3 regions of the Candidatus Pelagibacter sp. PS_02 genome follow, and region 1 is predicted to be linked to each of the others. Evidence: riboswitches for the same ligand, from Rfam matches in the RefSeq annotation. Region 1 holds a riboswitch; each other region holds the start of a gene.
The links. Region 1 has a riboswitch for S-adenosylmethionine ahead of AC5SL4_RS03205 (O-acetylhomoserine aminocarboxypropyltransferase/cysteine synthase family protein). Riboswitches for the same ligand answer to the same signal wherever they lie in the genome.

Region 1 (2,267 bases):
TTCTACCGGTTGCGTATTTACTATCTTTAAAATCTAATTTAATTTTAGGTTTTTTTGGAGATACTTTATTTGGTGTAGCTGCTGTTACCATATTAATTTCTTATTAAATTTTTACTGTTTAATTTACCTAGGTCTAAAAGTTTTGGGTTTTGTGCTGCATGAGGGTGTTCTTCACCAGCATAAATTTTTACTTTAGTTAACTGTTTTCTTCCTAGAACTCCCCCAGGTAACATTCTTTTAATAGCTAATTTTAATGTCTCGCCAGGTTTATTTTTTTCTAATAACTTTTCAGGAGTAATTTCTTTAATTCCACCTGGATGACCAGTATGTCTATAATATTTTTTATCTTTAAATTTTTTTCCTGTGAACTTTGCTTGTTCAACATTTTTAACAACAACAAAATCACCATCATCCATATGAGGTGTAAAAGTTGTTTTATTTTTTCCTCTAATAATCATAGCAATAATAGAAGCTAATCTGCCAACTACAGCATTTTTAGCATCTATCTCAAACCAGTTACTGTTTAAATCACCACTTTTTAGAAATTTTGTCATTGTGCGAGGATTAATACTATTATTAGATATAATGTCAATTTTATATTTCCCTTGCAATATCTTGCTTAAATGATATTTCTATATAGCCGATTTGTTCCTATTGCAGGCTAGTTATTGCTAAAAAGGATTTTTTACCCACATTATCGGTAGGCGCATTTGAACTGTATTGTACGCCTTGCATAAAGCAAAAGTACTAAAAAAGGAGTATTAAGATGAGTACAAAAAGACAAAACCCTGAGACTATAGCTATACATGGTGGTGATTATAGAAGTGATCCAACAACCAAAGCAGTAGCAGTTCCAATTTATAGAACAACATCGTATCAATTTGATAGTACTGAACATGCTGCGAATTTGTTTGCTCTTAAGGAATTTGGAAATATTTATACAAGAATAATGAATCCAACAAATGATGCTCTTGAAAAAAGAGTTGCTTCATTAGAAGGAGGATTAGCCTGTTTAACAGTAGCATCTGGACAAACTGCATCAACTTTTGCAATTTTAAACGTTGCACAAGCCGGAGATAATATAGTCAGCTCTACGGATTTATATGGAGGTACTATTTCGTTATTCACACATACATTAAGTAAACTTGGTATTGAAGTTAGATATGCAGACCCTTCTGACCCAAAAAACTTTGAAAAAGCTGTTGATGATAAAACTAGAGCTTTTTATGGTGAGACTTTACCAAATCCTTATTTGAGAGTTTTTCCAATTAAAGAAGTTTCTGATATTGGTAAAAAATACAATATACCATTAATAATGGACAACACAGCTGCCCCTGTAATTTGCAAACCTTTAGAACATGGTGCTGCTGTAGTAGTTTATTCATTAACAAAATATATAGGTGGTCACGGTACAGTTGTGGGTGGAGCTTTAGTTGATGGAGGTAATTTTGATTGGACAGCTGATCCCAAAAGACAACCTTTATTTAACGAACCTGACGCAAGTTACGGTGGAGCTATATGGGGAAAAGTGGTTCCAGAATTAACTGGGGCTAATGTTTCTTTTGCAGTAAGAGCGCGGGTTACATTACTAAGAGATCTTGGTTCTGCCCTATCACCTGACAATGCATTTGGAATTATTCAAGGGCTTGAAACAGTTGCTCTTAGAATGAAACAACACTGCTCAAATGCATCAAAAGTTGTTGACTATTTAAAGAAAAATAAAGAAGTAACAAGAGTAATCTATCCAACAGAACATGAAGGTAAAATTGCTGATCGTGCTAAAAAATACCTTAATGAAGGAAATGGTGGTTTAGTTGGTATTGAGCTCAAAGGTGGTATTGAAGCAGGTAAGAGATTTATCGAGTCTTTAAAAATGTTTTATCATGTTGCAAATATTGGAGATGCAAGAAGTTTAGCAATTCATCCTGCAACAACAACACATAGTCAGTTAACAGAAAAAGAATTGTTAGCCTCAGGTGTAACTCCTGGATACGTAAGATTATGTATTGGTATTGAGCATATAGATGACATTATTGAGGATTTAGACCAAGCTTTAAATAAATCTTCTAAAGGAAATTTGAAAGCAGTTAGTTAGAGTTTTTATATAATATCAAAAAATAAGAACTCAAAACTAATATTGAACCTAGCTGGTGTAGTGAAGCGTATGTAATCTCTACACCAGAAATCAAAGTTATAATTCCTAAAAAAATTTGAAACAAGATAGCAACATCAAAAAATAATACATATTTAAAATCATATTGTTTTTT
Region 2 (2,267 bases), 120 kb from region 1:
GATTTTGATCCAAACTAATGAGCGTTAGCATTCATATTGTAGAAGACGAACAACCCATTATCACTTTAGTTAAATATAACCTTGAAAAAGAAGGTTATAAAGTTTCATCATCAGACAATGGCAATGAGGGTATTGAAGATATTAAAAAATTATTTCCTGATCTTGTTTTATTAGACTGGATGTTACCTGATTTTTCTGGCGTAGAAATTTGTAAAATTTTAAAAAAAGAAAAAAAATTTAAAGAAATTCCAATCATAATGCTTACTGCTAAGGGTGAGGATGAAGATAAGATTAAAGGGTTAAACTCTGGTGCAGATGATTACATCACCAAACCCTTTAGTTTCCCAGAATTACTTGCAAGAATAAAAGCGCTACTTCGAAGATCTAAGCCCTCATTAGTTTCTGATATTGTTGAATTCGAAGACCTTAAGGTGGATAGATTAACACGACGTGTTTTTAGAAAAAACAAAGAAATTCATTTGGGACCCAAGGAATATGATTTAATCAATTTTTTTATTAAAAACCCTAAACGTGTTTACTCAAGAGATCAAATTCTAGAGAATGTTTGGTCTGATAATATCAATGTTGAAACAAGAACAGTTGATGTTCATATAAGAAGACTTAGACAAAGTATTAATATTGATGGATTTAAAGAATTAATTAGAACCGTAAGATCAGCTGGCTATTCATTAAATTAGTAATGACTGTAGAAGCATAAAGACTTAAAATAATAATAATAAACTGAACATAGACACATGATTTAGGACTTGTTAAGGTCTGATTATGAAAGGTTATAGATTTATTACAAGTGACGACACTTCAGAATTTTGCCATCGTGTAACGGAGGCCATATCCAATGGATGGAAATTGTATGGTGAACCCAAAATGACTTTTGATAAAAAAAGAGGGGTCATGCGTTGTGCTCAAGCAGTTATAAAAAATTCACCTCAGAAAAAGTATTCCAAAAAGATGAAGCTATCATCGATATAAATGGCAGATCAGATATTACCCTTTGTTTATATGCTAGGGATACTCTTATTAGTACTCCCAGCTTTTCTACAATCTAATTCTAAATTAAAGCAGTTTTTAACTAATCTTACTATTTGGATTGTCATTATCCTTCTAATTCTAACCATCATCTATTTCATTTGACATTTTGAGAGAAAGTTGATTATATTTGGTTGCGCTGATTTAAGTTAAATTGCAGAGCGCGTTATAAATCCTGCTAAAGCGACGCTTCAACCACCGCTTTAGACAGGTGGTTTTTTTTTATCTTTCATAAAATTAAGCCGGGCAGTTGAACCATATTGTGCGCCCTGCATTTGCTTAAGCACTAAAAAGGAGAAAAGAGGCCTATGAATATAACCTCTTATTATTTTGTGACCTTTTTTCCCCAAAACAAGAGGAAAAAAAATGAGCACAAATAAATTAAAAGAAAGATTAGATAAAGGACCGGTTATATGCGCAGAAGGTTTTTTATTTGAGATAGAAAGACGTGGCTACATGTCATCAGGGGAATTTGTTCCAATGGTGTCATTAGATCATCCTGAAGTTTTAGAGAACTTACATAGAGAATTTCAACACGCAGGATCTGATGTAGTTGAGGCCTTTACTTATAATGGACACAGAGAAAAAATGCGTGTTATTGGTAAAGAAGAACTTCTTGAACCACTAAATCGTTCAGCATTAAAAATTGCTAAAAAAGTAGCATTAGATACTCCTAAAGGATCAAAACCAAATTTGATGGCAGGTAATATTTCAAATTCAAATATCTGGAAACATAATGATCCACAATCTCAAAAAGAAGTTGAAGGAATGTTTACAGAAATGATTGGTTGGGCCGTTGAAGAAGGTGCTGATATGTTAATTGGTGAAACTTTTTATTATGCTGAAGAAGCTTTTAAAGCTTTAGAGATAATGAAAAAAACAGGTTTACCAACTGTATTAACCATATCTCCAATGGGTGAAAATAAAATGAGAGATGGAAAATCCGTTGTTGATACCTGTAAAGAGCTAGAGCAATTAGGGGCTGATGTTGTTGGTTTAAATTGTTTTAGAGGACCTGCTACTATGTTTCCTTTTTTAAAAGAAATTAGAAAAGCAGTTAAATGCCATGTTGGAGCTTTACCTATTCCTTATAGAACCAGTGAAGATTACCCAACATTTTTTAATCTACCGGACAGAAGTAATTGTGCATGTCCATCGCCTCATGGAAGAACGTTTCCAACAGCATTGGACCCACATTTTTGTAATAGATATGAAATAGG
Region 3 (2,267 bases), 280 kb from region 1:
TACCATTTGTTTATTTTATTGAAAAACCATGGAATTTAATTCCAAGCATTGAATCTACAATATCAGTAGTTTATTTAGGAATGGTTTCAACAGGTGTTGCTTGGTTGCTAAGATTTAAAATTCTAAAAGATAATGGTCTTATATTTCAATCACAAGTCTCTTACTTAATTCCAATATTCGGTACTATATTGAGTTATATTTTTTTAAAAGAAATAATAACACCTAAAATTTTATTATCTTTATTAGCAGTTGTTGTTGGAATTTACTTTGTTAAAAAAGCAGATCAAAAAAAAACTACTTAAACTGAACCATTTCTTTAATATGAGATGGTCTTGTTTCGCAACATCCACCTAAAATAGTAGCACCAGCATTTTTAAATTTTTTAACAAAATTTGCCATCAATTCGGGTGTTAAATCTTTTCTTTGACCCAAAAATTCATTTGGGTTACCAGTTTTACTGACATTATAACTATTAGTATAACCATCTTTAGGATTAGTTGTCACAAAAGCATTAAGCTTAAATCCAAACGGAACACCTAAATTTTTTACTTCTTCTAAATTTTCATAAAAGTTTTCAGGAGAAACACAGGATAAAATTAATCCTAGTAAATTATTATGATTAATATTGTTAATAATATCTGATATTTTTTCACCACTTGGAAGATTTATTCCCTCAGAAATGTGAGCACCTATTAAGTATGGCTTATTAAATTCTTTAATTGCTTCAATTGCTAATTTAAACTCTTTTACACTAGACAAAACATCTAAGTAAAAAAAATCAATATAAGGATCTAATAATTTTGCTTGATCATAAAAGTTTTGCTTAATTTCATCATCTGGTCTTGTATCTTCTTCGTATGTTAAATATTGAGGTGGAAGACCGCCTGCAATTAACACATTAGGATGTTGTTCTTTAGCTTTCTGAGCTATTTCACCAGCTTTTTTGTTTAAGTATTCAAACTTATCTTCAATTTTATTATCACGTAATCTTATTCGTCTAGTAGTAAAGGTTGCTGTAACAATAACTTCAGCACCCGCTTTAATAAAGTCTAAATGTGTGTCTAGTAAGAGTTGATGGTATTCTTCTTTTAAAACAGCATTTGCACTCCACAATGTGCCGTTTGGCTTCATACCACGAGCCAACAATTCTTGTCCCATACCACCATCTAAAATTCGTGTTGTTTTAAAAAAATTAATATCCATTTTTATTCCTTACTTTTTTAGTGCTTTGGCTCTATGCCAGGTGCACAATACAGTTCAACTACCTTTACCAATTATATAATGATTTCCTTTTTAGCAGTTAGTACCTGCAATATGGATCAAATCGGTAAAATATTTATATATCTATTAGACTGATTAGTAAATCACTTCTTGAATAATATTTTAGCATTAAATGAGAAGGATCTTCTCTCACCATCAACGTTAAATGGATAAGCTGTGTGCATTAAATAATTTGGAAAAATCAATAGATCTCCTAATTTAGGGTTTAAATTATAGATACTTTTACTTAAAAAGTTTTTTTGACCATTAATAAAATCAATAGTTCCATTAGTTTTAATCTTTTTATTCTTAACTAATTTATTTTGATTCATATCTTTTGGGATTTTAAGATAGCCAACACCTGACAGTTGTCCTTCATGATAATGAATTGGATTATATTCATTTTTTAATTGCCTAACCACCCATAGATTTATTATCTTAATTTCTTTAATTTTTTTAACACCTGACTTATCAAGGTAAACTTTAATATTTTTTATTAATTCTTTAGACAAATTCTTATTAATTAAAGTTTTAGGTATCTTAATTTCATTCTTAATTTGACTTGCAAGTTTAGGGCTATAATCATTTTTTTTAGATAATTGAGACTTATCAATGTGATTATTTAATATAGTAATAATTTTTTTGGATAACTTTGTTTTTCCTATAGTGGGTCCAAATGCTCTAAATGTTTTCATAATCTTTCTATAATAATTTAATACTTCTGTTATGCAAACAACTTCAGTCCCATTCGAATAGCGACAAATATGACAAGTCCCGATGTCACTAGAGCTAATATTCTTGCAGGAAAAATTTTAAGATTTAAATAGTTTCCAAGCTGGCCGCCTATTAAAACAAACAGAAATAATGGCCAATAATCATAAATTCCATTTATTGTTGATGCCTTTGTAAATTGGCCAGCAAGTCCTGATAAAGAATTAATCAGTATGAATAATGATGCTGCTGTTGCAATGTTTTTTGCTTTATCTACTCTAATTAATAACAATATA

Region 2: it holds a riboswitch for S-adenosylmethionine, as region 1 does, so the genes downstream of both, AC5SL4_RS03920 (homocysteine S-methyltransferase family protein) here and AC5SL4_RS03205 (O-acetylhomoserine aminocarboxypropyltransferase/cysteine synthase family protein) in region 1, are expected to answer to the same signal.
Region 3: it holds a riboswitch for S-adenosylmethionine, as region 1 does, so the genes downstream of both, AC5SL4_RS01790 (homocysteine S-methyltransferase family protein) here and AC5SL4_RS03205 (O-acetylhomoserine aminocarboxypropyltransferase/cysteine synthase family protein) in region 1, are expected to answer to the same signal.

The regions. Positions count from the first base shown of each region.
Region 1 is NZ_CM182079.1:615,175-617,441, forward strand. Features, by position in the region: gene rpsI (30S ribosomal protein S9) at 1-91, opposite strand, end outside; gene rplM (50S ribosomal protein L13) at 93-554, opposite strand; SAM riboswitch class V at 694-762, shown strand; gene AC5SL4_RS03205 (O-acetylhomoserine aminocarboxypropyltransferase/cysteine synthase family protein) at 767-2,095, shown strand; gene AC5SL4_RS03210 (COX15/CtaA family protein) at 2,088-2,267, opposite strand, start outside.
Region 2 is NZ_CM182079.1:740,146-742,412, reverse strand. Features, by position in the region: gene phoU (phosphate signaling complex protein PhoU) at 1-18, shown strand, start outside; gene phoB (phosphate regulon transcriptional regulator PhoB) at 18-698, shown strand; gene AC5SL4_RS03925 (DUF1737 domain-containing protein) at 784-990, shown strand; SAM riboswitch class V at 1,283-1,347, shown strand; gene AC5SL4_RS03920 (homocysteine S-methyltransferase family protein) at 1,414-2,267, shown strand, end outside.
Region 3 is NZ_CM182079.1:336,550-338,816, forward strand. Features, by position in the region: gene AC5SL4_RS01785 (DMT family transporter) at 1-302, shown strand, start outside; gene AC5SL4_RS01790 (homocysteine S-methyltransferase family protein) at 295-1,203, opposite strand; SAM riboswitch class V at 1,213-1,276, opposite strand; gene AC5SL4_RS01795 (2OG-Fe(II) oxygenase family protein) at 1,365-1,955, opposite strand; gene AC5SL4_RS01800 (sulfite exporter TauE/SafE family protein) at 1,985-2,267, opposite strand, start outside.